One region of the Desulfosporosinus sp. SYSU MS00001 genome, then DNA from elsewhere that is predicted to be linked to it. Evidence: riboswitches for the same ligand, from Rfam matches in the RefSeq annotation. Region 1 holds a riboswitch; each other region holds the start of a gene.
What was found. Region 1 has a riboswitch for thiamine pyrophosphate ahead of thiD (bifunctional hydroxymethylpyrimidine kinase/phosphomethylpyrimidine kinase). Riboswitches for the same ligand answer to the same signal wherever they lie in the genome.
Positions count from the first base shown of each region.

Region 2: linked by a shared signal. The riboswitch ahead of thiM (hydroxyethylthiazole kinase) and the one ahead of thiD (bifunctional hydroxymethylpyrimidine kinase/phosphomethylpyrimidine kinase) in region 1 are both predicted to bind thiamine pyrophosphate.
Region 3: linked by a shared signal. The riboswitch ahead of ACPUYX_RS06785 (thiamine-binding protein) and the one ahead of thiD (bifunctional hydroxymethylpyrimidine kinase/phosphomethylpyrimidine kinase) in region 1 are both predicted to bind thiamine pyrophosphate.

Region 1 is NZ_JBNFTW010000007.1:47,243-58,155, reverse strand. It holds gene ACPUYX_RS13560 (DUF3786 domain-containing protein) at 41-844, opposite strand; gene deoD (purine-nucleoside phosphorylase) at 993-1,706, opposite strand; gene ACPUYX_RS13550 (SDR family NAD(P)-dependent oxidoreductase) at 2,850-3,587, opposite strand; gene thiD (bifunctional hydroxymethylpyrimidine kinase/phosphomethylpyrimidine kinase) at 3,911-4,714, opposite strand; TPP riboswitch at 4,909-5,022, opposite strand; gene ACPUYX_RS13540 (DNA recombination protein RmuC) at 5,317-6,645, shown strand; gene ACPUYX_RS13535 (hypothetical protein) at 6,823-6,987, opposite strand; gene cydC (thiol reductant ABC exporter subunit CydC) at 7,000-8,727, opposite strand; gene cydD (thiol reductant ABC exporter subunit CydD) at 8,715-10,469, opposite strand; gene cydB (cytochrome d ubiquinol oxidase subunit II) at 10,584-10,913, opposite strand, start outside.
Region 2 is NZ_JBNFTW010000002.1:58,277-69,189, reverse strand. It holds gene thiC (phosphomethylpyrimidine synthase ThiC) at 1-628, opposite strand, end outside; gene ACPUYX_RS03720 (hypothetical protein) at 631-765, opposite strand; gene thiE (thiamine phosphate synthase) at 762-1,403, opposite strand; gene thiM (hydroxyethylthiazole kinase) at 1,390-2,211, opposite strand; TPP riboswitch at 2,295-2,401, opposite strand; gene ACPUYX_RS03705 (sensor histidine kinase) at 2,472-2,786, opposite strand; gene ACPUYX_RS03700 (HelD family protein) at 2,798-5,026, opposite strand; gene ACPUYX_RS03695 (SDR family oxidoreductase) at 5,405-6,250, opposite strand; gene ACPUYX_RS03690 (TetR family transcriptional regulator) at 6,816-7,403, opposite strand; gene ACPUYX_RS03685 (hypothetical protein) at 7,646-7,942, opposite strand; partial or broken gene ACPUYX_RS03680 (TrmH family RNA methyltransferase) at 8,214-8,384, shown strand; gene ACPUYX_RS03675 (hypothetical protein) at 8,465-9,046, opposite strand; gene ACPUYX_RS03670 (sulfite exporter TauE/SafE family protein) at 9,358-10,131, shown strand; gene ACPUYX_RS03665 (cysteine hydrolase family protein) at 10,557-10,913, opposite strand, start outside.
Region 3 is NZ_JBNFTW010000003.1:62,471-73,383, forward strand. It holds gene ACPUYX_RS06765 (citrate/2-methylcitrate synthase) at 1-320, shown strand, start outside; gene ACPUYX_RS06770 (DMT family transporter) at 616-1,485, shown strand; gene ACPUYX_RS06775 (hypothetical protein) at 1,546-3,420, opposite strand; gene ACPUYX_RS06780 (IMP dehydrogenase) at 3,689-5,185, opposite strand; TPP riboswitch at 5,405-5,514, shown strand; gene ACPUYX_RS06785 (thiamine-binding protein) at 5,669-5,962, shown strand; gene ACPUYX_RS06790 (ABC transporter permease) at 5,967-6,749, shown strand; gene ACPUYX_RS06795 (ABC transporter substrate-binding protein) at 6,816-7,898, shown strand; gene ACPUYX_RS06800 (ABC transporter ATP-binding protein) at 7,902-8,663, shown strand; gene ACPUYX_RS06805 (NUDIX hydrolase) at 9,063-9,629, shown strand; gene ACPUYX_RS06810 (NAD(P)/FAD-dependent oxidoreductase) at 9,917-10,913, opposite strand, start outside.

The DNA of each region.
Region 1 (10,913 bases):
TCGTTTATCTCATTGCTGAAATTTTAAATCTTAGCTTTCTTTAAGATTTTAAATGTCGTAAGGCAATCTTTTGAAACATCACTAAAAGGCCAACACACAACCTATAAATTGAATCCAGCTGGAGATTAACTTCTGCAGTCTCATCGAAAAATACATTTAATTTTGATTCAATGTCCTCTGTTGGTTTCGTGTAACAAAGGAGTAAAGGAACTTTAGGCAAGGGATACAAGGCAAGAGAAATATCTGCTTCAAAACTTGTTGGAACAGGTTTGCCGCTGAAAATATGAATCATATCTTCAATCAGGTCTGGATGATCATCGGTAAGTTGTTTTAAAGGTTTTTCAAAACGTTGCTCAAAGAATGTATTCCATACAGTCTCTTTACTTAGTTCTCTGAAATGAACCCAATTCCCGGTAGGAACTTTCCCGGCACTGTAAATAGTATAGTTGAGCAAAGGCACTATTACCCAGACATTAATATGACAGTCAGAGATAACATTTCCTTCAGAATCAACGCCAAAATCCTTTCCCAAACATTTGATGATCAGCTTATCTCCGGAAAGAGCAGCCCCTAACCGTTCTACTGATGCGGGAAAGTTTATCTTACTGATTTCATTTTTCAAAGGTACAAGAACTTGCTTCAATTGCTCTTCCGGGGTCGATTGGCGAACGATCTTTCCTTCTAATTCCTGAATAAGCGTCCTCTCTAAATGAGGGCATCCAGTGAACTGTTTTTCTCCCTTAATTACTGCTGCAGCAAAGGCAAGACAAGTTGCCAAGCCGCATTGTCTGCAATTTGATCTAGGGAGCAATTTGTAAACTTCCAAAGGATTATCCAGTGACATGTGCTTTGCCACCCCCTATTTTGAAACGCTGCATAAGTTCTTCTGAGACTATTTTACATCTCTAAGTTTTTTTGAGGACCTTAAGATTGTAAAGTCAGGTCCTATATAGACTCTATACATAAAATCTAACATAAATTCTATTAAATAATTAATCTTCTAACTCTAATGCTGTTTCTAAAGCTATTTCAATCATATTTCGGAAGGTCTTTTGACGCTCTTCGGAGGTTGTAATTTCATGCGTTATAAAACTATCGCTGACAGTCATTATTCCAAGGGCCCTGACGTTAAATTTTGCAGCTAAAGTATAGAGGGCTGCTGCCTCCATTTCCACTGCCAAAACTCCAAACTTAGCCCAGTGCTTCCAATCATCAGGTTCATCTCCATAAAAGGTATCCGTGCTTAATATGTTGCCGACTCGAACAGGGACTCCTAATTTTAGAGCATTATTATAGGCCTTCATGAGCAAGGAAAAATTAGCCGTTGGAGCATAATCCATATTGTTGAATCTAAGTTTGTTCATGTTGGAATCAGTTGAGGTACTCATTGCCAGAATGACATCTTTAAGATGAATATCCTCCTGCATAGCACCGCATGTACCAATGCGAATTAAATTCTTGACTTTAAACTCGGTAATAAGTTCATTAACATAGATTGAGATTGAGGGCATTCCCATTCCAGTTCCTTGAACAGAAACCCGTTTTCCTTGATAAGTACCTGTAAATCCGAACATGCCTCTTACTTGATTATAACAAACAACATCTTGAAGAAAGGTCTCTGCTATGAACTTTGCTCTCAAAGGATCGCCGGGTAAAAGAACGGTCCTTGCAATCTCGCCCTCTTTAGCGCCAATATGTATACTCATAAACGTCACCTTCCTAAATTAAACAATTCTAATCAATCTTATTTTACCCGATTCTATGACGATCTGTCCACTTTAATGGAATAAGCCCACCAAAAGGCGGGCTTATTCCTAAAACTAATCCATAAATTTTCTTCATTTATCCTCTAAGAAACTATAAGCAGTACGTTCCCAACCGCACTAGAAAAGAAGAAAAAGGTTCCCTCCGATTATGCTGTCCCGGAGGGACAAAGAGGATATACATGAAAAAGACTTAAGGACCAATGTCCTTATGCCTTATTATACAATATCCCCAGAGGTTTGTATTGCGTTGCTTCGTGGTAAGTTTTAGGTAAGGATGAAGATTTGTCAGTCCATAAATTCCGGACAGATTAATATTGGCTTCAGCACCGAACAGGTAACGGCAGTGAAAGGATTTTAACCCTCTGTGTTGCACAGCTGCGAGGAGTGCAAACAAAAAAGGCCACCAATTAGTGACCTTTCTTTTAACCAATGGATCCCGCAAAGTTCCCCCCAGAATTAATGGATAAACGGCTCTGGATTAATTTTCAACATACTCACTAAGAAAATATGAACCAAATCATGTTAGGTTAGCAAACTAATCTCGACAAATCCTCCACTACTTCTGATAAAATGTGTTTCGGGAACAATCCTCTGAAATCTCGACCTAATTTCCTAGCAGAATCAATGACTTACTGATTACCAAAGAAATTTTATGGGACTAACGACAACAGAGTTACGGGGAGGAACTTTGCGGGAAAGCTTTCTTAACGTAAAAGAACTACCTTCTTACTAGGTAGTTATCAATTCAACGAATTCAGCACCCATTAAAACCGCAATGCTGAAAACCTCCGAAGAATCGAAACTTCACCTAGCAATGCCCTAACAAGAACTTAACTGAATCTTTTATTTATTGTTTATGATTTAATTATAATCCTATTCTGTTTTTTGTCAAGTACCTTTTTATCCCAATCAAGAGACATAATCGGTTGGAGTTATTGTGGTGGCGTCAGCGGTCTGAGGAGAGAATAACGTTACTGGAAAACAAATCAGACATAGCATCACAACAAAGATTATCAACTTCCGCAACATTATAGTTTCTCTCCTTCATACCAATGCATACTTTAGGATTTACCTCTTTAGGATTTAGATGAAATTCCCGCCGTCAACAACAATCGTTTGCCCGGTTACAAAGCCGGCATGTGCAATAAGTGCGTAAACAACTTCGGCGATATCATCCGGGGTGGCCACGCGTCCAAGGGGAGTACCGGCTGCAAGATGGGCGATATGTTCATCCTTACCTGCTACCCAACGAGTTTGTACGATTCCCGGGGCTACAGCATTGACCCTAACCTCAGGAGCTAAAACGCGAGCTAAAGATTTATTAATGCTGACAACGGCAGCCTTTGAGGCTGAATAAGCAATAGAGCTGCCTAATCCCGTCAGGCCGGCAATGGATGCCATATTGACGATACATCCCCGAGTTTTCTTAAGTTCTGGGGCGGCAGCACGGGAGCAAAAGAACGTTCCTTTAACATTTACCCCCATTATGTCATCCCAGTATTCTTCCTTTAAACCTTCTAAATCAGTATGATCTACAAAGTGAGTCATACCGGCATTATTAACAAGTATGTCTAATTTCCCAAAGTCGTTAACAACCTTCCTGATCATTAATCTGACGTCTTCATCTTTCGATATATCGGCCCGGTATGTTAGACAACGAACACCCAAACTTTCGATCTCAGCCTTTGTCTTTAAGGCGTCATCTTCCGAACGGGAATAATTAACGGCAATCTGGACCCCGGCTTTAGCAAGAATCAAGGCGATTGCTCTCCCGATTCCCGTACCTCCGCCAGTAATTAAAGCTATTTTTCCTTGCAGCATTTAAACTCCTCCTCTAAGTCTTAAATCTGTATTATATAAATTTAAAATATTGAATTCTAGTATAGCGCACCCTCTAAAACTGTACAAGTTTAATCCAGAGGGTCCTTCCAGACTTTAGGTTGCCAAAAATCGTAAAACTAATCCAAGAAAGTGAACTCGCTTACGCAAAAGCTGAACATCAGGGCTTCAGATACAATAATGTCCAGTGGGCATTATTGCCGAGCTGACTTTCCCAAAAGGAATAGCGAAGAAGGACTCTACCCCACCTGAAGATAACGAAGGACCCACCCCCACTTATAGAAATCTTGAACAAATTCTTAATCTCAGTTCGTCATTCCGGCTTTCTTATACAGCTCATAAAAGTGATGAGTCGGCCCAACACCTTTGCCTATGTCTAAAGAGTGTTCAATCGCAGCAGTAATGTATTCTTTAGCCTGGGAAACTGCTTCATCAAGGGAATAGCCTAAGGCAAGGTTAGAAGTTATAGCTGAAGACAGAGTACAGCCGGTTCCATGAGTATTCTTCGTCGCTATTCGTTTTGAAGCATAATACTTAAAGTCTTGACCATTATAGAGAATATCTGTTGAATCATCCTCCAGATGTCCGCCTTTAAGAAGAACATTCTTAGCTCCCATTTGGCAAATTATTGTTGCAGCCTCTTCCATCTCGGGAAGATTTCGAATTGACATTTTCGTCATCACTTCTGCTTCCGGAATATTAGGTGTTACGATGGTAGCTAAGGGCAAAAGCTTACGAATGAGTGTCACCTCGGCTTCAGGATTTAACAAATGGTAGCCGCTTTTTGATACCATGACCGGGTCTAGCACAATGTTCTGTGGAGAATAGTTTTTTAGAGATTCAGCAATGACCTCAATAGTGGAAATTTGAGAAACCATGCCAATTTTGAGACCATCGACTTCAATATCTTCAAAAATCGCCTTAATTTGAGCTGCTATCACCTCTCTGGAAATATCCTGAACGGCAAAAACTCCTTGTGTGTTTTGAGCCGTGACGGCGGTAATGACGCTCATGCCGAAAATGCCATGTGCGGAAAAGGTTTTTAGATCGGCTTGAATTCCTGCTCCTCCACTACTGTCTGAGCCGGCAATTGTAAGTGCTTTTTTCATTGTTCTCCCCCCATGATTTTTCATCTAATCGTGAGACTCCCACTTCTACAAGTGGGAGTGGCCCCCGTTCTCCGCTTCGGTGGGGGTAGAGTCCCCCACCGAAGCCCCGATGTTCAGCTTTAGCTGAACGAGTTCACTCTTTCAAATAAAAAGAGCCTATCTCCAGAATAGGAGTTAAGCTCTTAATTATTTAACCAAAAAGAGTAACTGCTTACCTACGCTGGCATTATCCAGATCAGGTTTATAGGGTCTTAGACTTTCCAGGGTCTAAATCTCAGCCGGCCTTTCCAGCTCCCCCGCTCTGTGCTTATGTTTTTCTAAAATCTAACACGCTCGAAATCGAAAGTCAACTCTGTGAACTCAGGGGCAAACCATGATTTACGATTTATTTTTAGGAAGCGGTCTCTTCTCGCCATCCATGGCTTCAGAGACACTTGGTCGTCCATGACCGGCGGTCTCTTCTCGCCATCCATGGCTTCAGAGACACTTGGCAGTCCAGGGGGGGATAAATGAAATTATTAAAATACGAGAATAACCGCGAAATGTCTTACAAGTGTGTTATTGTTATTGTAATTACAGATTTAAACTTAGGAGGCATTTCAATGGGAGATCCTTTACTTATGACCTTAATAGTTCTGGTAAGTATTTCGTTACTCTTACTTATTCTCTTAGTATTTCGCTCTTCTCAAAATTCAGCGAACCATTTCCAGGGAAAATTCGAGGTATTGGAGAAGGGCCTTGAACGCAGCGAACGCTTAGTTCATGGTGAAATCTCTAAAAATCGCGAAGAATCAATGCTCAACTCACGTCAGGTGCGGGAAGAACTAAGCCAAACCCTTCATTCCTTCAACGATTCAGTTTTGACTCGCATGGCGGAGATTGCTTCCCTCCAGCGCAATCAGTTGGATATTTTTTCAGATCAATTAGGCTCCCTAACTAAAACCACTGATTTAAAATTGGAACGACTGCGTCATACTGTCGAAGAACGGCTTACACAGATTCAACAGGATAACGCTCATAAATTAGACCAAATGCGCGCCACCGTCGATGAGAAACTCAGTGCTACCCTTGAGCAGCGATTGGGAGAATCCTTTAAATTAGTCAGTGAGCGGCTTGAAGCCGTGTATAAAGGACTCGGGGAAATGCAGACGTTAGCCTCCGGTGTTGGGGATTTAAAGAAAGTCTTAGCAAATGTAAAAACCAGAGGCATTATGGGTGAGATTCAACTGGGGAATTTGCTTGAACAAGTCCTTACCCCCGAACAATATGCAACCAATGTCCCGACAAAACTCGGAAGCAATGACCGCGTTGAATTTGCCCTTAAATTACCGTCACGAGATGATCAGGATAGTGTCCTTTGGTTACCCATTGATGCAAAATTTCCCTTGGAGGACTATGAACGATTGCTGGAAGCACAAGAAAAGGTAAATGTCCCGCAGGTTGAAGAGTTTGGCAAATCCCTGGAGAATCGCCTTAAGTCGGAAGGCAAAAGTATTCATGATAAATATATCGATCCGCCCCACACAACGGATTTCGGCATCTTGTTTCTGCCTGTTGAAGGCTTATATGCCGAAGTTTTGCGGCGCCCGGGTTTATGTGAATTCCTGCAGCGAGAATATAAGGTGATCATTACCGGTCCAACGACTCTCGCTGCACTTCTTAACAGTCTACAAATGGGCTTCAGAACCTTAGCCATTGAAAAACGATCGAGTGAGGTTTGGAACCTCTTAGGTGCTGTCAAAACGGAATTTGGGAAATTTGTGGAGATCCTTGAAAAAACCCAGAAAAAGCTTCAAGAAGCAAGTAATACTATTGATTCGGCAACGAAAAAATCGCGCACCATTGTTCGAAAACTCAAAACCGTTCAATCGCTGCCAGTAAACGAAACAAATCTGCTCTTAGAACAGAATGAAAGTAATATTGAAGACTAATAGGGTTCAGTGCTGTCAGTTTCTTTTTAAAAAATTGGCAGCACTTTTAATCTTTAAGAGATAATTTTTCAGCGAATTCACTAATCGTGAGACTCCCACTTCAAGTGGGGGTAGTTCCCATACCTTGTTTCAGTCGGGGTAAAGCCCATCCTTCAGCGCGATAGCATTTGTTATGGGCTAGGCGCTTTCGGCGTAAGTGTCCACAGGGCACTTACGCAGCCGAAGCCACGATGTTTTGTTTTGCCGAACGAGTTCACTAGCGAATTCATTAATAGGGTTAAAATCACCCGTAAAAAGTAAATGAGCCATCGTAAAATAGCTCATTTCATTCGATAGTGTCATTTAACGTTAACCTTAACTAATAAATCTTGCCCGTTTCCATAATTCATTATAAACTCCCCCAAATTGAAGAAGCTCTGTATGCGTCCCCTGTTCAATTACTCTTCCGTTGCCGAGCAGCAAAATCTCGTCCATGTTCTCTAAACCTAAGATGTCGTGAGTTACCAAAATTATTGTTCGCCCCTCCAGAAGATGAAAGACTTCCCTTTGTACCTCGCCTTCAGTAATCGAATCAAGGCCTGCAAATGCTTCGTCGAGAATTATGATCGGCGCGTTCTTTAATAAGACACGGGCAATAGCTAAACGCTGTCTCTGCCCGCCGGAGAGCTTTAAACCGCCTTCACCGACGTAACTATCATAACCTTGGGGTAAGGACAGGATGAATTCATGGAGCTGGGCCTGTTGAGCAGCCTCAATCAGTTCCTGATCCGTGGCCGACGGTTTAGCCAAAAGAAGATTCTCTTTAATCGTTGCATTAAAAAGATAGGTCTGTTGAGAAACGACAGCGAATAAATCCCTCAGTCGTTCTAAATCGTATTCCGGCAAGGAGTGTTCAGCAAGGAATATCTTGCCCTTCTCAGGTTCCCAAAATCTTAGGACAAGGTTGATGATGCTGGTTTTTCCCACTCCGCTCGGTCCGACGATTGCCGTTTTGCTTCCCTTTGGAATGGCAAAAGCCAAATCTTTCAGAACCCAAGGTTCAGCAGGGTCATAACGAAAGCTCACATCTTGGAAACGCAAATCTAAATTATCTCCTTGGGGAAGAAGATTGCCGTTATCATTTAGCTCTTGTTTGTTCTCTATTAGCTCTAACAAACGATCGGCCGCCGCAAGGTTTTGTTCACAATAATGAGGGAGTAAGGCTAGTGGGGAAATTGCTTCGAAGCTGCTAAACGTTCCAAGAGCCAGCATTCCTAAATCAACTCCCTTTAACCTCCCTGCTTCCACAAGCAGAATTCCCAAGACGAGAACAGACAACATGCCAAGATTGGCAATCAGTCCAATCAGCGATGAGGAAAGTGCTGAAAGCTTCATGAGTTTACGCTCATGCTCGATTATCCTGTCATTTGTCTGTTCAATTTTGTGCAAGTGTTTTCTGACCTGATTATAAGATAATAGTTCGGTCATTCCCAAGAGACCGTCAGCAACTTGGGTATTTAATTCCGCTTTAAGAGAGATAATCCGAGTTGCGATACCCTGTCCCAGTATCTTAATGAGCCAAGGCAGCAATAGTCCCGCCATTAAGAAACCGGCAGCAAGAATATAGGAAAAACGAACATCGAACCTCGCTAAAAAGATACCATATCCCAACAGAACTAAGAAAGCTACAAGGGGCGGGGCAAAAACTCGAAGATAAAAGTTCTGCTGTGTCTCTACATCCCCAACAATTCGGCTTAGAAGATCAGCACTGCGGAAGTGGCTTAAACGAGCCGGGGCGAGTGGCTCGATTTGTTCATAAAATGTTACCCGGATTCTGCTTAAAACACGAAATGTCACATCATGGGACAAATAACGTTCCAGGTAGCGGAAGACAGCGCGCGACAGCCCAAAAAAGCGTACTCCTACGATGGTTACCATCAAATCCAGAATGGGAGGATGCAGAGCAGCTCGCGCCAAAAGATAAGCCGACGCGGCCATTAAACCAATATGACTGGTAACAGTAAACACACTTAAGAATAAGGCTAGCAGTATTCTTGGCCAATAAGGAATCAGCAAACGAATTAACCAGATTATTCTTTGCATAGTGCGAGCCCTCTTGCTTTCTGAACAAGCTGATAATACAGCCCCCGTTTTATCATTAAAACATCATGGTTGCCCGCTTCGACGATGCGGCCTTGATCCAAGACAAGAATACGATTTGCCTGACGAATGGTATTAAGCCGATGAGCGATGATAATAGCGGTCTTCCCCCGTGCTAAGTTCCAGAGAGCTTCCTGAACAGCCTTTTCACTCTCGAGGTCTAAAGAAGACGTCGGTTCATCGAAGATAAGCAGAGGTGGATTTTTTAAAAAAATTCTGGCCATAGCAATTCTTTGAGCTTGACCTCCGCTTAAACGATACCCACCTTCACCCAGGATAGTGTGATACCCCTGGGGAAATGTCAGGATAAACTCATGAGCATTAGCTGCCTCCGCCGCCTTGATGACTTCGCTCATGGTCGCCTCGGGTTTTCCAAGGGTAATATTTTCTATAATGCTGCCGGCAAAGAGATAGGGATTTTGAGGAACATAGCCGATCTGTTCCCGCCAAATATTGGGTGAGATGGCCTGAAGCACTTCTCCATTTACAAAAATTTGACCTTCTGAGGGTTGAATAAAGCCCATTAAAAGTTGAATCAAAGAGGTCTTCCCTGCCCCGCTGGGGCCGACAAGGGCAATAGTTTCCCGGCAATTCAAAGATACAGTGATATCTTGTAATGCCGGAGTATCCTCCTGCTCATAGGTTAAGGTAACATGATCAAACTTAATCTGATAATCGTCTGAAAAAATCCTTGAATGACAAATATTGGAATTAGGCTCGATGATAAGATTTGGCTGAGGCACGTTTAAAATCTCAAAAATCCTTTCAGCAGCATTTATTCCGGATAGTCCAGCATGAAAATTTAAGCCAAGTGTTCTTAGAGGAGTATAAAATTCAGGGGCAAGTAATAAAAGAAACAACCCGGAAGAGAAAGAAAGTGTACCGTAAACAAGTCTTAAGCCAATCGCAACTGCAACAAGTGCGGTACTCATTGTCGCCAAAAATTCAAGAACAAGGGCCGATAAAAAGGCAATTCGCAACACACTCAGTGTTGATTCCCGAAAGGATTCACTGACCCTGGCAATAACTCTAATCTGATCTTTAGCCCGTCCAAATAGTTTTATAGTAGTGATTCCTCGTAAAATGTCCAGAAAATGTCCGCTCATCCAACTCAAACGCTGCCACTGCTGCAACGACTTTTTCTCAGCTAATTTGCCGATCAGTACCATAAAGAGGGGAATCAGTGGTCCTGTTAAAAGAAGAATGCAACCAGATTCCCAATCTAAGGGGAAAACGAAGACTAAGATGATCAGCGGGATACCGACCGCTATGAGAAGCTGAGGCAAATATTTGGCAAAATAATCTTCAAGAGCATCTGTTCCGCCAACTATGGTTGAAATTACTTCACCGCTTTTTTCTCCCCGAACATAGAAAGGACCTAAAGCGAATATCTTCTGCAGCAATCGCTGCCGCAAACCACTTTTAACACGCAAGGCTGCTTCATGGGCACATACTTCGCTTAACCACTGAAAGAGAGCTTTAACGATGACTATGGCCAGAATTAAGACCAAAGCATATTCAACAGCTTTAAAGGGCGCCTTGCCAAGAAATACTTTAGCGACAATTTGAGAAAAATACCAAGCTTGGGCAACGGCCAGGAGTGAAATTCCGACACTCAGACCAACGGTAAGTATAAGGTACCCCTTCACTTGCCTCCCTTCATTTATTAGTCGCTTATCAAACATGCCGTTCATCTCCTAAACCTTAGCGTGACTAAATGAAAAATGAGGGCTTAGTTTTCTATGGCATTCACAGTCGACATAAAGGAATGCATGGAGAACAGGCCCTCAGGCGTATTTTTAATAGTGTAAGTCTTTTTCAGTGACCCGTTTGCGGAAGACCCAGTAAGTCCAGCCTTGATAAAGCAAGACGATAGGAACCATGGTAAAAGCTACGATAGTCATGATTTTCAACGTATAAGGACTGGAAGAGGCATTATAGATTGTCAAACTCCAATTCGGATTTAAACTTGAAATCATAACGTGAGGGAAAAGTCCCCAGAACATTGCAACAGTAAATAAAAGGATTGTCAAGCCATTCAGGACAAAAGAAGCTTTTACCTTTTGCGAACGCAATAAGACATTGGCAAGTATAAGCGTAATACCCGAGGATAACAAGGTGATCCCAGC
Region 2 (10,913 bases), on a different contig from region 1:
CGTAGTACTCGTAAAAAGGATTCTCTTCACCAGTCATGCACATCCATGCAAATACCAGAGAGCCTCCTCTGGATACTATATTCATTTTTCTTTTATGCTTTTTAATCTGTTCTATAGTTTTCTTGGTAATACCGCAATGCAAGGTTACAAAATCAACCCCGTCCTCGGCGTGAAACCTTACTACATCAATGAAATCTTTTGCTTTAAGGGTGCTTAAATCTCTCTGATAGTGGATTACAGAATCATATACCGGCACCGTTCCTATCATAGCCGGACATTCCGCTGTAAGCTTTCTTCTGAAAGGAATTGTATTTCCGTGTGATGATAAATCCATAATTGCATGGGCCCCCATATTAACTGCTTCCATCACTTTTCCCATTTCCATATCATAATCCTTGCAGTCTTTTGAGACGCCGAGGTTTACATTGATCTTTGTTTTCAGCATGGAGCCCACTCCCTGCGGATCGATACATTTATGATTTTTATTTGCACATATTACCACTTTTCCTGCTGCAACCAACAGCTTCAGTTCCTCAACCGTCATCAGCTCTTTTTGGGCTACTTTTTTCAGTTCTTCAGTAATAATTCCTTTTCTTGCAGCTTCCATCTGCGTTGCATATTCCCTCATTGTCATTTCTTCCCCTCATTAGTATTCCATGCGTGGTTAAGCGGTTCGCTTCCTTTTTCCAGATCTATGCTTTTAGCAAGAGCCGAAGCAATGGCACTGATAAAGTACATCCTGATCAAAGATGTACTCGTAATCATGCCGTCACCATCTTTTCGGTTAATCCTTTGAGCTCAGATGTGGCCTTTTCAATGTCTATCTGCGCAAAGATTGCACTGATTATGGCTATTCCGCATATTCCGGAACCTGATAATTCCATTACGTTATCTTTGCTGATACCGCCAATCGCCACGACAGGAATACTGACAGCTTTACAGATTTCCTTTAAGGTTTCAGAGCTCACATCCTCAGCGTCAGCCTTGGAGCCGGTAGGAAATACAGCCCCGACTCCTAAATAATCCGCGCCTCTTTTTTCTGCCAATACTGCCTGTTCCACCGTCTGTGCCGATACTCCAAGAATTTTATTCTTGCCTATCAGTTCACGTACATTGCCTGCCTCCATATCATTTTGCCCTACATGGACTCCATCTGCATCCACAGCAACAGCTATATCAACATTATCATTGATGATCAAGGGGATATGGTAGTTTTTACACAAGCTTTTTATCTCTTTTGCTACCTCAAGGAATTTTCCATACTCCAGTTCTTTTTCCCTAAGCTGTATAAAGGTTGCACCGCCTTTCAGCGCCTTCTCCACCACACTTCCGAGAGTCCCATCACCCAGCCAGGACCTGTCCGTAACAGCATACAATAACAAATCCTTTTTATCGCACTTCATACCTTGCTCCCTTTTCCAGTGTTTCTCCGTCCATATTATAGATGGCATCAATAATTCTGTTCCGATATGTAGCATTTCCATCAGAAGGCTGCATATTGCTCCATCCAATTTCTCCTGCAAGACCCATGGTACACACCGCTGCTGCAACTGCTTCAAGCTCATTTTCAGGATTGGCTGCAAGAAAGGCCGTCATCATTCCGGAGAGCTGACAGCCTGTGCCTGTGATTTTGCCCATTTCCGATCTTCCATTTCTGATGACATAACACTTATCTCCATCCGTAACAAGGTCAGTAGCTCCCGTCACTGCTATGATGCCGCCTGCCTTTTTCGCAAAGACTTTCACAAACGCAACAGTGTTATCTAGAGAGGCTTCCGTTATGGCATCTGCAACATCAGCGTCAACGCCCTTCGTACTTCCGCTTCCAAGTGCTAAGGTCTTGATTTCTGAAATATTTCCTCTGATTGCATTAAACTTGATCTCTTTCATCAGCTTTACTGCCGTATCTGTACGAAGCTTGCTTGCTCCTGCGCCAACCGGGTCAAGCAAAACCTTATGTCCTAGTTCATTTGCTTTCTTTCCCGCAAGAAACATGGACGGTATTGTATTTCTGTTCAGCGTTCCGATATTAATGTTCAGGCCGCCGCAAATGGAAGTAATTTCTTCTACATCCTCCAAATCATCCGACATGATCGGACTTCCCCCACACGCAAGAAGCACATTTGCAACATCGTTCACGGTTACATAGTTTGTAATATTGTGAACAAGAGGTGCATTTTTTCGGACATTTTCAATACATTCTTTTATCATAATATCTCCTTTCGTAAATACAAACTGAAAGGCATGTCAACATAAAAAACTGCATACATACCAATGAAAGTATATATGCAGTAATCTCTGCTAAGTATATCCCTACGTTGGCATTACCCAAATCAGGTTACGGGTCTAAGCATTCAGCTTACTCTCAGCCTGCTTATCGCAAGCTCCCCTTTGTATTTTCTTGTAATTATACTACAGCATAACGAAAAATCAACCTTGAATAATCACATACGCATTTTAAGTTTCGCATTTCAAACCCCATTAAATATAACTTTTATGGTGGTACCTTTTCCAAGATCACTTTCGATTTCTATTGAAGCGTCATGAATTTTCGCAATTTCCGCACATAAAGAGAGTCCAAGTCCTACTCCATTATTCGCTCTTGATCTGGATTTATCAACCATAAAAAACGGCTCAAACACTTTTGGTATCTCCTCTTTTGGTATCCCTATTCCGCTATCCTTAACTTCAAGAAATATCTTTGACTCGTCATTTTTGAATACCCTGACAGATATTCTGTCGCCACTCTTTGACGCCTTAAGGGCATTATCAACAAGGTTTAGCAATAAAATCTTGATTAAATCAAGGGGCTTTTATCTCCTTTATAATAAATAACCAGTCGATGGAGTGCTCGTGTACAGGTAATGTAGAGTAATTGTCTATCAAAATCATTCGCATAGTTTTCTTTACTAACATCATAAGCGATCACAACATCAAATTCTAATCCTTTTGCCATATAAGTTGGAATAACCAATGTACCTTTTGTAACTTCCCCTCCTTGAGGTTTAATAAGTGTTAGTAGCACCGATTTTTTCAACCGACTAAACACCTTTTCGGCATCTTCTTGAGTTTTACATATGACGGCTACGGATTCATACCCTTGCTCAGTAAACTTCGCTAGATCTTCAATAATCGACTGATCCATCGCCTCTAATGTTTCTTGAGGTATGACCTTGGGTTCCTCACCATGACGTTCAATAGAAGCATAACCGTGTTGGGTACCTTCACCTAGTAGAGTCTGTGCAAAGGTGTTGATTTCACAGGTCGACCTATACCCTTTATTTAATGACAGCTTAATTGTCTTACCTTTATTGAGTATCTCAGAAATATTGTCATATAGTGAACCGTCTGTTGTTTTTTCAATCGTCTGATGGATGTCTCCTAAGACAGTATAGGTTGCATTATTGTACAACATCTTAAAAACCTCGTATTGCAGAGGAGTATAATCCTGGGCTTCATCAATGACCACATGTTTGATCCCGGAAACCACATCATTCCCTTCGATTTTTAACTTCAAATAAAGAAGCGGGGCATAATCTTCATAGTACACTTGCCCCTCTTCTAGATTTTGCAAAGTTGTTGAAATAATTTCTTCAATAGTTTCCGGAAGTGTTAGACCTTGCGCCAGCTTGAGCAAAAGCCCACGGTTCTTGAACAGCAGCATATACAAGTCTCTATAATCAACGTTCGTGAATTTTTGAATTCGTTTCCGGAAAGCCACGGCTTGTTTGATGGCTAACAATCGGCTAAAGGACTTTATTTCAAACTCATGCCCTTCACTTTTTTCCACAATCTTTTCCAAGCGTTGGAGTCTCTTTTTCTGTAATGGGTGGACTTTTTTCAAGAGGGACGTTTCGATGATTTTGAGCTGTTTTGCCATCGGTATACCAATTTCATTGTGTAGAAAACGGTTCTTTAGCTGTTGCCTCGTCGCTAGGATTGTTCCATCATAATAGACATCCTCAAAGGGAATAAGCCGATGGGCGTAATGCCATAATAGTCTATCAAGAATTTGCTTGAATGCCCTCGAACCCTTGAAATCGATGCTTTGCCGCCGAACGTCATCACTCGCCTTCCCTCGGGAATGTATCAATGTTTCAATCTGCATGTCCCTTGTTTCTTCCCCAAACCTGCCTTGAAAAGCCTCAGAGATTAAATCGTCAAATACGCTTTGCTTCACGTTTTCTTCCCCCAGCTCAGGAAGAACACTCGAAATATAGTGACTAAAAACGGTGTTGGGAGATATTATGACGACTTCATTCGATCGCAGATTGGAATTAAGACCCTCGTAAAGGAGAAAGGCAATCCTATGCAGTGCAATCGATGTTTTGCCACTACCCGCTGCACCTTGTACAATTAAGAGCTCGTGATCCCTATCCCTTATAATGACGTCTTGTTCCTTTTGAATTGTTTCGATAATATTTTTCATTTTGGCTGAAGTATTATGGCTTAGTACTTCCTGCAGTATTTCGTCAGTAATCCTGACACTGCAATCGAAAAAGTATTTTAGCTTTGAATCTCGAATCTTATATTGCCTTTTCAGAGAAACATCTCCCCGGCTAACCCCTGACGGTGTGTCATACATTACTTCACCTAGTTCATACCTATAAAATATACTTGAAATGGGTGCGCGCCAGTCATAAACGTAGACTTGACCCGTGTTCCTATCCATTAAATTGTAAAGTCCAACGTATATTCTTTCTTTTTCACTAAACCCTTTTTCTATAAAATCAAACCGCCCAAAGTAAGGTGAATTTATCATTTTTTTGAGGTTCTGGATACGCCGTGGATTGTAACTAGCGATATAATTATTTATTTGCATAGAATGCAGGTTTATATCTACAAGACTTTCAAAGTCACTCGAAGCGTGAAGGGAGTTTTCGTACATATCCTTTCTAGCGGCAATCAAATCACTCTTTTTCTCTTCTAAATTCTTCGCTTCTTTTTCCACTTCTTCCTCGATAAAAGCCAATGCCTTCCTGAGATACTCAATCTCCGCGTGATAATTTTCTTGGTAACTGTCCATCGGATCACTCTCCTAAACTAAGAATCTTGAAGAAACAACTTGACATCACTGTATAATTTGTGTTATAATATATTTGGATATTGTATAATTTTTGTTCCACCGCGTCTATTTCTTATTATATAATAAATAAATCTTCAAGTATAGCAAAAAAAAATTTTGAGCGCTGTCAAACAGACAGTGATAAAATCATCATACTAAGAACTAAGAAGTTCGACTCCGATAATCTATAGGAGTCGAACTTCTTAGTATTTTTTTACTCAAAACAAAATGCGTTGACGTGAGAACCTCTATATTCTCACATCAACGCATTAGATATATCAACCGTATTATTGGCCCATAACAAACTTATAATGAAGTAACAATAACACACGCAGTAGATTATTTATTGAAATAGTGACCTTGATCCAAATCCGCAATTAAGCCCGGCTGCACCGGGTTCCATCCCAATATCTCTTTTGTTCGTGCGGAGTTTCCCGGCATTAGATTTGGAATATCAAGTGCAGCCAATGCACCAAGAAATCCGAAGTGAGCATTTGCTTCTTCACGGGAAATGCTTACCACCGGAACGTTTAAGTGTTTTCCGATAGTACTGGCAATTTCACGAAAAGGAATTCCTTCTTCGCCTCTTCCCGTAAAATATGAACCAGCCGGTGCTTTTTCTATTGCCAGACGAAAAAGCTTAGCAGCATCAAGCCTATGAACAGCCGGCCATCGATTAGCTCCTTCTTCAACATAGGCAGATACTCCTTTTGAACGTGCAATACCGATAAGTTGCGGAATAAATCCATGGCTATCCGCATCACTATGCACGGAGGGTGCAAGACTAATGACAGCGGAGCGAACCCCTCTCTCAGCTAGAGCTAATGTAGCCTTATCCGAGGCATCCCCATTGGCATGTGCAGTGGTCATAAATGGTTTTCCAGTATCTATAAGGGTTTCTCCTATTGCGTTAATTACATTTAAATCAATAGCAAGGGATCCTGCAAAATCTGAAAAATCATGTCGAAAAGCCATATGAATAACACCTTCAGCCATGGAAGCACCTTTACAAAGACATTCCGTATCTTCCAGCGTCCCCATCAGTGCTTCCGCTCCTACATTTTCTAATTTTTTGGCACCCTCTTCCGAACGTGTTAATCCAATCACTTTATATCCAGCATCAATGAGTTCTTGGACAACAGCAGAACCGATATAACCTGTTGCTCCAGTGACAAAAATACGCATCGTAAAATCCTCCTTAAAAGTTGATCAGTATACTCTGGATAACCAACCATCAGTTCACCAATAACCTGCATATTTTCAGGCAAATTCAGAATATCAAGCAATGGCTTATATACAGAAGCAGCACAAATATCAAAGAATCCAATAATGCAGGTTCCACACCTATGGATGGCGCAAATAATTCTAATTACAGGTTAAATCTTTTAATATTTGTAACTGCAAAATGAATTATATCATCTTAATTCACAAATTACAATACGTCAAATATGTAACTTGTAACAAATTTCATATTATTTTTTGCGTCTATAGGAATATTATATTTGATAACTGTTGCAATGAAAGAACGTGTTATAAATGTTCCCCCTTTCGGCTTGATTATGCTTTTGCAAAGCATGTGAAAAGTCCCGACATACAAATAATGCCCACAACATTTCCTATTTGGAACGTCAGGGGCTTAAAAGTTTACTTCATTGTATTTGGAGCTTTGTCAACCTTCTGGAAATACCTAGTTTGGACCCTCGTGTAATCGTTATGAGAGGAGAAGGCTAACCGTCCTCGCCTGCGCGATTCACTTTTTAGGATTTTTAAGTCCTCTTATTAGAAGATTGACCACAGATTCTATGTTTTGTTTTCGATCAGGATCTTCGAATGAGTTTGGGTGGATAAAAGCGCTGGTTGCAAGATATACAGATCTTGCCGCCTGATAAGGAAATTCTGTAAAAAATATACCTTCTGTAATCCCTTGTACTATAATCTCCTTAATTTGATTAATTCCGTCTTCTATACCCTTTTCTATTACTTCCATTGAGTTTTGAGCCAGTTTAATGTAATTTGCAAACATTTCCGGATCATTAATGGCACTGCGACGTTTAGCTTCCGCAAAGTCTTCGAGTAAATGAAAAAGCTTAATATCAGCAGGACTATCTTCTTTTAAAATATTTTTTGAAGGAGCATGCAAATTTGCAAGCCAGCGTTCTGTAACTGCATTCCAAAGGGCAGTTTTCCCATTATAATATCTATAAATGGCAGCATGGCTAACTTTTAATGATTTTGCTACGTCAGTGATATTCGCTTTATCTGGTCCAAAACGGCGAATGACCTCTTCTGTTGCATTGAGGATTATTTCTTTATCTAACGAGATCTTATCCAATTTCATCACCGATTTCTCTTTTAATAGCACAATCATATCATGATTAGTTTTGTGTTTCAAGTTACAATAATCGTAACGCTGCCAATTGTATACATTTGTTAGTTTCAACTGAAGTAATTATTGGCCACTATACTTGATTAGCGTAGTTAATTCTAAAAAAAAATTACACGATCAATTATATTGTATTAGCAATTTCTTTTATATGGTTTTTATCGGCATACAGCAATAAATAATAGCATTTATACCCATCAATTTGTATAGGTAAAGGGGAATTTAATTATTAACTTAACATCTCCTTTTTCTTCCTTTGGCTGATCATTTGATGGAGTAATCAGACGAGCCTCTTGTCCTTGAATTTTTAGTTTTGTAATAGACGGTGCTGTTCCATATGGCATCAATTTATGATTGGCATCATTTTCAGCTACTTGATCTATAGTCCACTTCTCCCCATCAAGTGCAGAGATCTGAAAAAAGCCATCGTTTCCTTCATACCTCGGCGGCTGCGAAGAGGTTTTATTTGGTATCCAGGTTGCAGGATACTGCAAAGAAATATGATATTCCTGATCTGAAAAGATTTCTGCTTTGTAATGGCATCCCGAAATAAGCCTATAACTAACAAAATCTTTGTAGAGATATACCTACCAATGTATTATTTATTTCAAGAAACAACAGACGGATGACAACCAAAGCTATTCAAAATGTTGTTAAAAAATATATTATTGCATCCTGTCTTGACCCTAAATCCATGCGAGCCTATTTTACCTTTGATGGGGCGCAAATACATTCCAGGGCAGGCGCACGGCATAATTACCCGCAGGCATCGATACCGTGTTGCTTACCCCCTCATGCTGTGACCCACTGTGCCGGCGTGCGGTGAGGGTGAGCATGGGTACCATCTTCCAAGTGCCATGGGCCCGTATTGGCAGCGAGCCCTCGCTGCGGCCGCAGCAGGGCATGAAGAGTCTGCGCAAGCTGGGCTTTAAGACTTTTGGCAACTTAGGGTCCGGTAAGCTTTTATATTCACATAATACGTCGTAAAGAATTATGCGAACGAAAACACCAAACTATCACATCCTGTATATCCATTCAACAAATTCTTTGATTGTATTTTGCGGATTTGCTTTCTTATTCTGTTCAGCGATTTCATCGTAATACTCCAGCTCATGGATTATCACTGGGATTTCTTTTCTAAACTTGTTCTTAATTACACCTTCCGCGTGTAGCCGCCCTACTACATCGATACACAATTCAACAAACGCACGAGTTATTTTCTCGCCTTGTTTAATCACTTTCTCAAAATCATCTCTTTCTTGCTCATCAGTATAATAAAGCCCCAAGTCTTTAATCCAATTGGTAACTTGAATTCCACCTTCCAAATTATTATCGTAATTATCACCAATGACAAGTTCCTCATTTTGTAACCAAAAAGCATAATTCCATTTTGCCTCGTCTTCCCCAGATGCCTTTTGTATCGCTTGCCTGAAATTATTATAAGTATTAAATCCCAGTGTGACCATTGGTCTTCTTGGGTCATCGAGTACATTTGAAATATAAAGAGAAATAGCATAAATATCAGATGTTAAATTATCATTCCAAGACAGAATATTATCTTTGATACTTTCGTAAACAAAACTTTTAAATGATTCCATCCAAACACCCCATATACTTTAATAAAGTTTAGTATATCCCAAAATATTAGACCACCCACCAGAATTAATCGGCTTGTAATTAAGAATCCCGTCCCACACTAAGGTGAGGCGGGATCATTTGTACTTAAGGGTTTAATAATAAGGGTAATATATGTAATTAAATACTTTAAAATCACTATATAATTCTTATATCAATTTATAACAGGACGAATTTGAACGACTTTTAAAATCTTGCTTTTGCTCTGATGTCCAATAGTGCATGACTCATGATATAATATTCGTTAACCTGTACTAGGTTCTGGAAAGGATCAATGAAAGAAATGCTTAACTTGTCAAACTATATCATAATTGCTCTGGCCTCTCTGTCAGCCGGCGCAGTAAATTCTATTGCCGGCGGTGGCACCCTGATTACATTTCCGGTGCTCACGGCCCTGGGGATACCGGCCGTCGCGGCCAATATCACCAACACCGTGGCTTTATGTCCCGGTTATCTGGGAGGAAGTCTTTCGCAGGGTAAGGATCTGCTGAACCAAAAGAAACGTCTATGGATGTACATCCCGGCGGCAATAGTTGGCGGTTTACTGGGCGGCATTCTCCTGCAAGTCACCCCGGAAGTCCTTTTCCGTGAGTTGGTGCCCTATTTGATTCTACTCGCCACAGCGTTGCTAGTCTTTCAGCCTTTAATCCGGTCCTACTTGACAAGAAGAACCAAGAACGCCGGAGCTCAACCGGGATCAGATATATGGGGAGTTGTCCCGGTGGGAATAGCAGCTATTTACGGCGGCTACTTCGGCGCCGGGTTAAGTATTATTGTACTTGCTGTATTAGGCATTACCGTTGATGACTCGCTGACCCAACTTAATGCATTGAAGCAGACCATTGCTTTAAGTACTAATTTAACCGCGGGGCTCTTTTTTCTGTTTTCTGGAAGGGTAGTGTGGCCGGTGGCGCTGGTGATGGCTGTTGGATCACTACTTGGGGGCGCGCTCGGAGGGAAATTGGCCGGCCATGTGCAGCCAAATGTTTTGCGCTGGATCGTAGTGGTTATAGGCTTGATAGTGGCAACTCTATATTTTATCCGCTAGCCAGAGGATGGTAATTGTTGACGTTGAAAACCTGACTTTGCGTCATATAACTAGGATTATGAAAAAAGCTGCCAACACTTGGCAGCTTCTTATTTATGGTATTTTAAAAATCCTGCATAAATGATCAATTATTTCGCGAAGGTTGAAAGGTCAACTCTTCGTAAGTACAACTTTAGCTTATTATGTATTCGTTTATTAATAACTTTAATTCATTTTGGATACGTTCAGCAAGCAAATCTTGGCCTCCCGCAAGCATATAATACCGTGCGTAAAAAGAATTTGCAGAAGTCAATGATATCGATAGTTTGGCAATGTGCAGCTATCCGAGTTATCCACCCTAAAAGATTTTGCGCCAAATAATAAGAACAACAACAGCCAGTATAACTACCCAAGAAATTGGGTTTGCCCAGTTTGGAATGCATCTTTTAAGTTGGCATGGTTAAAAGTTTTTTAACTTCCTCAACTGATATGACTTCTGTGAAACGTTTATTCCAAATCTTATAGTTATAAAACTCATAAAGTTTCTCTCCGGATAGATAATCATTATCAAATGTTGTATTTGTTTCTTTAGGTATAATTATTTTATAATCATGATCAAAAGCACTTTTACAAGTAGCATCTATACAATATTCTGTTTGGAGCCCTACCAATATAATGGTATCTATTTCGTTTCGGTCCAAATACTCCTTTAATCCAGTTTTATGAAAGGCGCTGTTATACTTTTTTTCAAAAATTAATTCATTCTCATTAGGTGCTATTTTAGAATAAATCTGCCATCCATC
Region 3 (10,913 bases), on a different contig from region 1:
CTAAACTGGCCCAGGAAAAAGGACTGGATGATGAATTTAAACTCTACACATCAGTAGAAAGGTTAGCTCCTCAAGTAATCGCTAAGTTTAATAGGATGTATAAAACAGTCAGTGCCAATATCGATTTTTACTCCGGATTCGTATATAAAATGCTCAATATTCCTGTTGAAATGTATACACCTATGTTTGCTATTGCTCGAATCGCAGGCTGGAGTGCCCATCGTATTGAGGAAATTGTTAATGCCGGGAAAATTATCCGGCCGGCTTATAAAAGTGTGGCGCGAAAACAAAAGTACCTTGATTTGATTGAGAGAAATTAGTCCCTTTAATATAGAAGTTATTCTCATTTATACAGAACTAAATATGCATTAATCATAAGGCAAGGGCTTTGGCAGCGGTGTAATAACCGGTGCCTTTTTTATGTAACGGTTTTGAGTCTTGGAAAAGTTATTAAGAGTAAGTAAACGAGAGGCAAGGTATGGGAACCATTCCCACTTGTAGAAGTGGGAGTCTTTCGTTTGGATAGAACGAGAAGAAAAAGGTATTCGCCGAAAAAGAGAGAATTGTATAGATTCAGCAACCTGACATAAAGAGATAAGACGGGGTGGAACGTTGATGGGAAAATTAAGAATCCTGACTACCATGTTGATATTTGGCAGCATCGGTGTCTTTGTTCGCAATATTGCTTTGCCTTCCAGTGAAATCGCCTTTCTTAGAGGAATCATAGGCAGCGCTTTTTTGATTTTGGCAAGTATTCTTGTTAAACAAAGGCCATCCTTTAAGGCGATTAAACAAAATGGGTTACTTTTAGTCTTATCGGGTGCCGCCATCGGATGTAATTGGATTTTCTTGTTTCAAGCCTATAAATACACGACCATATCCAAGGTAACTTTAAGTTATTATTTTGCTCCAATATTTGTCATGATAATGGCTCCCTTTCTCCTTAAGGAACGATTAACGTTCACTAAGGTTGGATGCATTATTCTTGCCATGGCCGGATTGTTTCTAGTTAACCTGGGAGGCGGCGATACAGGCAGCGGGAGTAATCATTTTCTCGGCATAGCATATGGCCTTTCAGCAGCAGTACTCTACGCGAGCGTCATCATCATGAATAAATTTATTAAAAACCTAACAGGGTTTGAAACTACCCTTGTGCAATTGATGGTATCAAGCTTGGTGCTCCTGCCCTATATTATTTTGGGTGATACAGTAGATTTCTCTGGGTTAACCTCACACTCAATAGTTTTCATCCTTATTCTGGGTATTCTTCATACAGGAATTGCTTATTTCTTATATTTCACGGCGATCAAAGAATTAAAAGGACAGACTATCGCCGCATTAAGCTATATTGACCCAATCACGGCAGTGATCATCTCGGCTGTCTTTCTGGGAGAAAAAATGAGTCCTATGCAAATCATTGGTGGTGTTTTGATCCTAGGTTCTACCTTTTTAAGTGAGAGGTTGGATATCAGGTCGCAAAGCTAAAGCAAAAGGGGCCCTTTGTCGAAGGGCCCCTTTTGCTAACCCCTAATTTCCTCAATCAAGTTAAGGATTTACTCCAATACCATGTGGTGAACTCCCAACTGGAATAGTGCTAACAACAGTGTTGGTATTCCCACTAATAACTGAGACATTGTTACTACCAGCATTTGAAACGTAAATCCCATTCGTTAAAGGGTCTGTCCTGACATCCAATGGCGAAGTACCCACGGGGATGGTGGTTAAGACTGTATTTGTGTTACCGTTAATAACCGAGACGTTGTTGCTTCCGAGGTTCGCCACATATATCGTGTCTGTTAAATTGTTTACCGCGACACCCAATGGAGAAGTACCTACCGGAATGGTCGCAAAGACAGTGTTGGAAAATCCATCAATGACCGAAACAGTATTATCACTGTCATTTGCCACGTAAATTCGGTTTGTTGTCGGATTCACACTGATACCGAAGGGGCTAGTACCTACTGGAATTGTAACCATAACGGTATTGGTCATTCCATCAATCACCGAAACGGTATTATCCCCGGAATTAGAAACGTAAATTCGGTTTGTTGTCGAATTTGCGTCCACGAAAGTCGGACCTGTACCTACTGAGACGGTAACTATGACAGTATTGGCAGTTCCATCAATGACCGAAACAGTATTATCAGTATTGTTAGTCACGTAAATCTCGTTTGTTGAGAGAACTACAGCAACGCCCAATGGGTTAGCGCCTACTGGAACGGTAGCTATAACGGTGTTGGTACTTCCATCAATAGCCGAAACATCACTATCACCAATATTAGCAACGTAAATTCGGTTTGTTGTCGGGTTCACCCCAATACCGTATGGATTAATACCTACCGGAATAGTGGTCATAACCGTGTTGGTATTTCCATCAATGACCGAGGCAGTATTATCGTTGTAATTGGAAACATAAATTCGGTTTACGGAAACCGGAGTCGTTGCTCCGGTAGCTCCTGTTGCACCAGTTTCACCCGTTGCTCCTATGGCCCCGGTGGCTCCGGTAGCCCCGGTAGCCCCGGTAGCTCCTGTTGCACCAGTTTCACCCGTTGCTCCTATGGCCCCGGTGGCTCCGGTAGCCCCGGTAGCTCCTGTTGCACCAGTTTCACCCGTTGCTCCTATGGCCCCGGTAGCCCCGGTAGCCCCGGTAGCCCCGGTAGCCCCGGTAGCCCCGGTAGCCCCGGTAGCCCCGGTAGCCCCGGTAGCCCCGGTAGCCCCGGTAGCCCCGGTAGCTCCGGTAGCTCCTGTTGCACCAGTTTCGCCCGTTGCTCCTATGGCCCCGGTAGCTCCGGTAGCTCCGGTAGCTCCTGTTGCACCAGTTTCACCCGTTGCTCCTATGGCCCCGGTAGCTCCGGTAGCTCCGGTAGCTCCGGTAGCTCCGGTAGCTCCTGTTGCACCAGTTTCACCCGTTGCTCCTATGGCCCCGGTGGCCCCGGTAGCTCCTGTTGCCCCGGTGGCCCCGGTAGCTCCTGTTGCACCGGTTTCACCCGTTGCTCCTATGGCCCCGGTGGCTCCTGTTGCTCCTGTTGCTCCAGTTGCTCCAGTTGCCCCTGTGGTTCCTGTTATTTCAACAGAACCTATTGGATTAAGTTCAGCTGGTAGCACGCGATGGGCTGCAACCAAATCCCCAGCAGCATCTTTTCCCCAAGCAGAGATTTCTATAGCATCAGAGCTAGTTATAAATTGAAATTCAAATTCATCAAACGGCGCAGTATAATCTCTAGTTGCAACCCCCGCCGGTGCCAAAGCAAACAACTCCTGCACATACAGTGTTTTCATAGTTCCTATCACGAAAAAACCTAATATTTCAATGTTAGCAGAAATTGTATCATCATTGGTTATTTTTACAGTGAAAGTTGAGGTGGGTCTTCCACCGGAGACCGGTGTGTTTTCAATCAATCCGGTAGTTAATGAAGCCATAGCTTCGTCTCCTTACCTTTAATTTATTGATAATAATAAAATAAGTTCCTTATCACTATCAGATCCAATAGCTTAAATTCAAAGCATATCCATTTTACAATCCTTGTTCTATTGTATTGTACGAGTTCAATTTTCGTTAATACTTAAGCCGATAATTTTCTATATATTAACACTTTACAATAATTGATGGGCCGTAAAAAAACAAAGCAAAAGACCGAGTCACCCCAGTCTTTTGCTTTGTAGTATTTTTTATAAGTTGCCTAAAATCTTAATAATTATTCTCTTTTAGGATTACATCGTGGGCGCCGCCTTCAATAATACTTGTAGAAGAAACTAACGACATACGGGCTGTTCGCTGTAATTCCTCAATGCTGATTGCTCCGCAGCTGCACATTGTTGATTTGATTTTGCTTAAAGTTCCCTCTAAATTATCTTGTAATCTGCCCGCATAAGGGACATAACTGTCAACGCCCTCTTCGAAATGGAGTTTATCCCCTTCCCCTAAGTCATACCTTTCCCAATTGCGGGCTCGATTAGAGCCTTCACCCCAATATTCTTTGACATAATTGTTGCCGAGTTTGACCTTCTTTGTGGGGCTTTCGTCAAAACGGGCAAAATATCTTCCCATCATGACAAAGTCTGCGCCCATGGCTAAGGCCAGGACAATATGATAATCGTGAACAATTCCGCCGTCAGAACATATGGGGACATATATCCCTGTTTCTTTATAATAGTCATCACGTGCTTTAGCGACTTCAATAACCGCAGTGGCCTGGCCTCTCCCGATGCCTTTTTGTTCTCGGGTAATGCAAATAGAGCCTCCACCGATTCCAATTTTAACGAAGTCAGCTCCGGAGTTTACTAAATACATAAATCCCTCACGGTCAACGACATTGCCGCCGCCAACCTTGACGCTTCCCTGATATTTATTCTTAATATAGGAAATGGTTCTCCCCTGCCACTCGGTAAACCCGTCGGAGGAATCAACACACAGAATATCGGCGCCGGCTTTCACTAATTCGGGGACCCTTGCTTCATAATCTCTCGTATTAATTCCGGCCCCAACGACAAAGCGTTTTTCCGAGTCCAATAATTCATAAGGATTTTCCTTATGATCGTCGTAATCTTTCCGGAATACAAAATAGAGGAGGTTTTGATTTTTATCAATAATGGGCAAGTTGTTCAGTTTGTGCTCCCATATAATATCATTGGCCTCACTGAGACTAATTCCCTCTTGGCCTACGATTAGCTTCGATAATGGGGTCATAAACTCGGAAACTTTTTTATCCAGAACGTCCCGGCTAATCCGATAGTCCCTAGTTGTCACGAGTCCCATTAATCTTGTTGAGGAAGTGCCGTCTTCAGTAATGGCTATGGTCGAATGTCCGGTCTTCTTCTTAAGCTGTATAACATCTTTCAGCGTATGTTCAGGCGTAAGGTTGGCATCACTAACCACAAAACCGGCTTTAAATCGTTTGACTTTCTTAATCATTTCGACTTGTTCCTCTATGGACTGTGAACAATAAATAAAGGAAAGTCCCCCGCATCTTGCTAAAGCAATGGCTAAACTATCGTTAGATACCGATTGCATGATTGCAGATACAAAGGGTATATTTAGCTCCAGAGGGGATTTCTCGCCGCGCTTAAATTTAACCAAAGGTGTTTTGAGATTAACATTACTGGGAATACAGTCTGTCCTTGTCAAATTTGGAACGAGCAAATATTCGCTAAACGTTCTTGACGCATCTTCATAGTAATAAGCCAATTTAAACACTCCCTGTTTTAAAGGTTTCAAACGAAGAATTTTTACTAGTCTATATGAAGAGTTAGGTATTGTCAATCCTAAAACCCTTGAAGACATGATCTATTTTACCATATCAAGATGTGAGGATGGTTGAGCAAATGTTAAAAGTGTTTGAAGCAGGTTTTAATAAACATGCTTGTGCAATCCCCCCATGTGTGCTAATCTAAAGGGAAGGCATAAACTGAATATAACGGGAGCTTAAGAAATTAGGCTGAGAGGGTGGTTAGAGTTACTGCCGACCGAACCTGATCTGGATAATGCCAGCGGAGGAAACGTGTTGAGATAAAGTAAACCGCGCATGTCATGTGCGGTTTTCGTAATTTCTCCAGAAAACGGGCAGAATTTTCGGATGGGAAGTATCTAGTTGATATGCCGAAGGAAATCTGTATCGATAAGGTTTCCGTCTGATTGCTAAATGATACTAATTATAAGGAGTGGTCTGGAGTGGCTAAAATTATGATGGCATTTCAGGTGTTGCCAAAAGTTGAAGACGATCGGCTTTTTGAAGTTGTCGATGAAGCAATCGCTGTTGTGGCAGCCAGTGGTGTAACCTATGAGGTTGGACCGATGGAAACAACCATGGAAGGGGAACCCGATGAACTGTGGGCTATTGTACGAAAGGCACAGGATGCCTGTATAAAAGCTGGTGCCTCTAGGGTTATGACGTATATTAAGATGGACTATAATCCTGGTAAAACGACCATCGAAGAAAAGATCAAAAAATACCGGGAGAAGTAAGGAAATGCCATTGAAATCAGGACGGTTCCAGAGAAAATGGCATGATAGTATTCCGACAATCGTATTTTTGTTGATCTGTTTGGCCCTTTGGCAAATCATTGTCTACTATTTTAAATTGCCTCTCTGGCTGATTCCTTCTCCTATAGCAGTTATGAAAGCCTTTTGGAACACTAGAGAGTTGCTTTGGACACATACGTTGACGACACTTTTTGAAACAACTACAGGGTTCGTTTTGGCAATAGCTTTGGGTTTAGTGGCAGGGGTGGCAATGGTACTTTCGCCTCTAATTAAGCGTTTGTTTTACCCCTTGTTAATTGTGTCCCAAACGGTGCCTCTTATTGCGGTTGCCCCACTTTTGATTCTCTGGTTGGGATATGGCCTGCTGCCTAAAATTGTCACTGTTGTCTTAGTATGTTTTTTCCCAATCGCTGTGAGTTTAATAGAAGGATTAGAAGTCAGTGATGATGACCTGCTTAATCTGCTTAAGAGTATGGGAGCAACACGTTGGCAAATCTTGTATATGATTCGCTGGCCCAATGCTTTACCGTCATTTTTCGCAGGATTGAAGATAGCTGCAACCTATAGTGTTATGGGAGCAGTGATTGGGGAGTGGCTTGGAGCTAGTTCCGGTTTAGGAGTATATTTAACACGTTCGTCGCATTCATTTCGAACGGATCAGGTATTTGCCGCAATTGTTGCTATTACAGTATTAAGCCTATTTTATTTTGTCTTAATCGCGGTAATTCGGCACCTTGCTTTACCTTGGTTACATACTAAGGAAGATTAAAATCGTCAAGTAGAACCTTGTAATATTCCCGGGTTTTAAAGAAGTCGCGGAAAAGGAGTAGGAATTATGATTAAACCATTGTTTAAATCAGAAATTGTGGGAGGACGAAAGAAAATAAAGCAGGTTAAAAAAGTATTAAGTGTAACGCTGGCGGCAAGTTTATGTGCTCTCCTTTTGTTAACCGGATGCAGCACAAGCACGCAGAAAGCAACAGAATCTGCGCAGACAAAGCCGGCAGCTCAGCCAGACAAAGTGACAATTATGTTGGACTGGACACCAAATACAAATCATACGGGCCTCTATGTGGCTAAAGACAAAGGGTATTTTAGCAAGGAGGGCCTGGATGTCCAAATCGTTCCTCCTTCGAGCCAAGGAACGGTGGAACAGTTAGTGGCGACCGGCAAAGCCGATTTCGGAATAAGCGCCCAGGAACAAGTCACCGACGCCCGCGTCCAAGGGCTGCCCTTAGTTTCTATAGCCACAATCTTGCAGCATAACACATCGGGTTTTGCTTCACTGAAGAGTAAGAATATCCAAACTGCGAAGGATTTTGAAGGCAAGACTTACGGCGGTTGGGGTCTGCCGTCGGAGACAGAAACCATTAAAGCCTTGATGGAAAAGGAACATGCAGATTTTAATAAAGTCAAAATGATAAACATTGGAGATGCTGATCCCATTGCCAGTATGTCAAAAGGTTCTATCGATCTGACCTGGATTTTTTATGGTTGGGAAGGGATTCAGGCTGAATTGGCCGGAACACCTCTCAATATGATATGGCTGAAAGATATCAATCCGGCACTTGACGATTATACGCCTGTTTTAGTTACAAGTGAAAAAATGATTCAGGGAAAACCCGATGTTGTTCGCCGCTTCACTCAAGCCGTTAGTGAAGGATACCAATATGCTATTAAAAACCCGGATGATGCGGCTAACATTCTGATTAAGAACGCACCGGAAGAAGATAAGCAGCTTATCAAGAAGAGTCAAGCCTGGATTAGTCAGCAGTATCAGGCTGATGCTTCACAATGGGGTGTCCAGAAATCCTCTGTTTGGCACAATTATGCCCAATGGATGTTTGATCACAAACTACTGGATAAAATGATCGACACAGATAAGGCGTTTACTAATAGCTTCCTGCCCAAGGCTTAGATTATGCTAGTACTTAAAGACGTATCGTTGTCTTATCAGGACGGCGGAAGATCTGTTCTGGATGTTTTGCAAAATATTAACCTTGAGGTAGAAACGGGAAAATTCGTGTCTCTGATTGGTCCTTCCGGTTGTGGAAAGAGTTCGATTTGTAATTTGATCGCCGGAGTGGGGATGCCTGCCCAAGGTGATATTCTCTTAGAGGGTCGCTCCATTAAGGGTATCCCGGGTCAAGTGGGATATATGCCCCAAAAAGATTTACTATTGCCCTGGCGTACGTTGTTGAACAATGTCGCCTTAGGCAGCGACATACGGCGTGAGGATAAACGTAAATCCAGAGAGACAGCACGTCACTGGCTCGATCGTTTTGGCTTGGGTAAGTTTGCGGATCATTACCCGCATCAATTATCCGGTGGAATGCGGCAAAGGGGAGCACTTCTAAGAACCTTCTTATTTGGACAGAACACTCTGATCCTCGACGAACCCTTTGGAGCACTGGACGCCTTGACCCGGCGGGAAATGCAGGAATGGCTTCTTAATGTGTGGAGTCAAAGCCGTCCGACGGTTGTCTTTATTACCCATGATATTGAAGAAGCAATTCTTTTGTCCGATGAAGTTGTTGTTTTAAGTCATAGCCCTGCTCGAATTTTAGATAAGATTCAAGTTCCCTTCTCCAGGCCTCGTGAGCAGGACCTTCTCCTTTCCGGTGAAGCCATTAATATTAAAAAACACTTGTTGGATTTGTTGAATGGAAAAAGGAATGTATAGAATTTATTAATCAGAGAATCCTATTTGTGAAACGTTAAAGGGGGTAAATTGGCTATGGCTAAAAAAACGAACAACAAGTCACGGAAGCCAGATAACACTGAGAAGATTCCCCTTCCCTTTGATTCTGATAAAATTGGAAAAGATGTTGCCAAAGACCGGGTTTAATCCCGGTCTCTTTTACTATCAGGAAGAATAAACCTTCTGAGCGAAGGCAGCCCCTGGCCATGCCGAATGTCTCGACGCTGTGTCAATTTTAAGTGATGTAATGCAATGTTTATATAATTGAAACCGCTTTGTGTTAGGATAAGGAAAAATAAGGGGTATTTTTGGCAAGGAAGATTAATCTGGTTTTAGTTATCAGAATTAGTTATTAGAAGTTATAAAGAAAGAGTGGGGACCATGCTTGAATTAATAAAACAATATTCTCCCTATAATGAACAAGAAGCGAAGGATAAAGAGGTCTTCTTATTTTGCGCTGAAGTATTTAAAGATATTTTGACAAGGAACAATGAAGTAGCACATATTACCTGTTCAGCCTTTACGGTCAACAGTCGCAAAGATAAAGTGCTTATGATCCATCATAATATTTATAACTCCTGGTCATGGATAGGAGGCCATGCTGACGGGGATGAAGATTTATTGGCTGTGGCAATAAAAGAACTGCAGGAAGAGACGGGCGTAAAGACTATTCGTCCAGTTTCCAACGATATTTTTTCCTTGGATATATTAACTGTTTTAGGGCACATAAAACGCGGACTTTATGTATCCCCTCACTTGCATTTATCCGTTGCGTTCTTAATCGAAGGGGATGAAAAGGATTTGCTTAGGGTTAAGGAAGATGAAAACAGCGGCGTTAAATGGATTCCGTTAACTGAAATCAACACCTATAGTACCGAACCTCATATGCATAAGGTCTATACGAAACTAATAGCTAAAATCAAGGATTTGCCGAATTTTCCCGCTTAATTTGTAAACAAAGTATTGAAGGCTTGTTGCTTCGTGAAGCAAACAGTTTCTTAATACATCTGCACTTTATGAAACTGATAGGCCTTTTTATAATCTTCAAATGGAACCGCGAGCTCCTAAGAAGGAGCTCGCAGATAATGTTTAACCCGTCAGCAAATCGTCCTCTTCCTCAAATCGTCGCAACGATTAGGGAGGGAATGAATTGCGTTTCTCAACAAATTATTGTCTCTTCGTTTTAGTATAATAAACTTACAAGGGAGGTGAACAAGCCAGTAGTGGGAGCATGTTCACATTATCAGTTCCGCTGCTAAGGCTCCGCGTTTCCTCAATGCGACTTTCTTTTGGGCCCAAGTTAAAGGCCGCTCTGATTTGACTAAAGCTGTCAGAACACCACACTGGGAAGTGTCACCAACGAGGATGAAGCCTTTGAGGGTGTCCCCCTGCCAAATTAGTTTTTGGTAGATGGTTCTGCCATCAATGATTCTTTGCGCTAGTTCTTCTTCCCAATCTCCTCCCATGGTTTTACTAAGCTTAGTAATACCGGCAGACATGGCTGAGAGGCCGAAAAAGTCAACCGAATTTAGGCTCAATGATCCCGGATAAACTTTATGGACTCCGCACATATTTGCTCCGGCAATTCTACCTTGAGTCGCTGCATTCGGCCAGGTAGCGTTTACTGCGAACTTTTGGCGAACTATATCCCAGGTTTCGGCAATATCGCCGGCTGCATAAATATTGGGCAGGTTGGTGGCCATAAAAGCATCTACCTGAATCCCCTTGCCAATATTAAAGCCGCAATGCCGTAATTCTCCAATATTAGGACATACGCCTTTACCGACGATTACGAGATCAGCGGCAAGTTCTGTTTGAGGTGAGAGCAGGACAACCTGCACATGGTCCTTGCCTGAAATAGCTATCACCTCAGTCTTGAAAAGAAATTGAATCCCGTTTGCTCTTAAATGATTTTCGATGATACCGGCAGCTTTGCTGTCAAGCATCTGAGAGAGGATTTGTCCGGAGGAGACTACTACAATGACTTCAAGTCCCCGTTTTCTCAGCGCGTAAGCACATTTTAAACTGACTAATCCTCCTCCCACGACGACTGCCTTTTTTGATCCCTGTTCTATGACTTTATTAATGGCTTCCGCATCCTCTAGGGTACGCAGAGTAAAAACTTCCGGAAGATTTTTGCCGGGAACGGTGAGCTTTTTTGCCGAAGATCCCATAGCAAACAGAAGTTTATCATAACGCCACTCCCGCCCGTCCGTGCTCTGAATCAGCTGA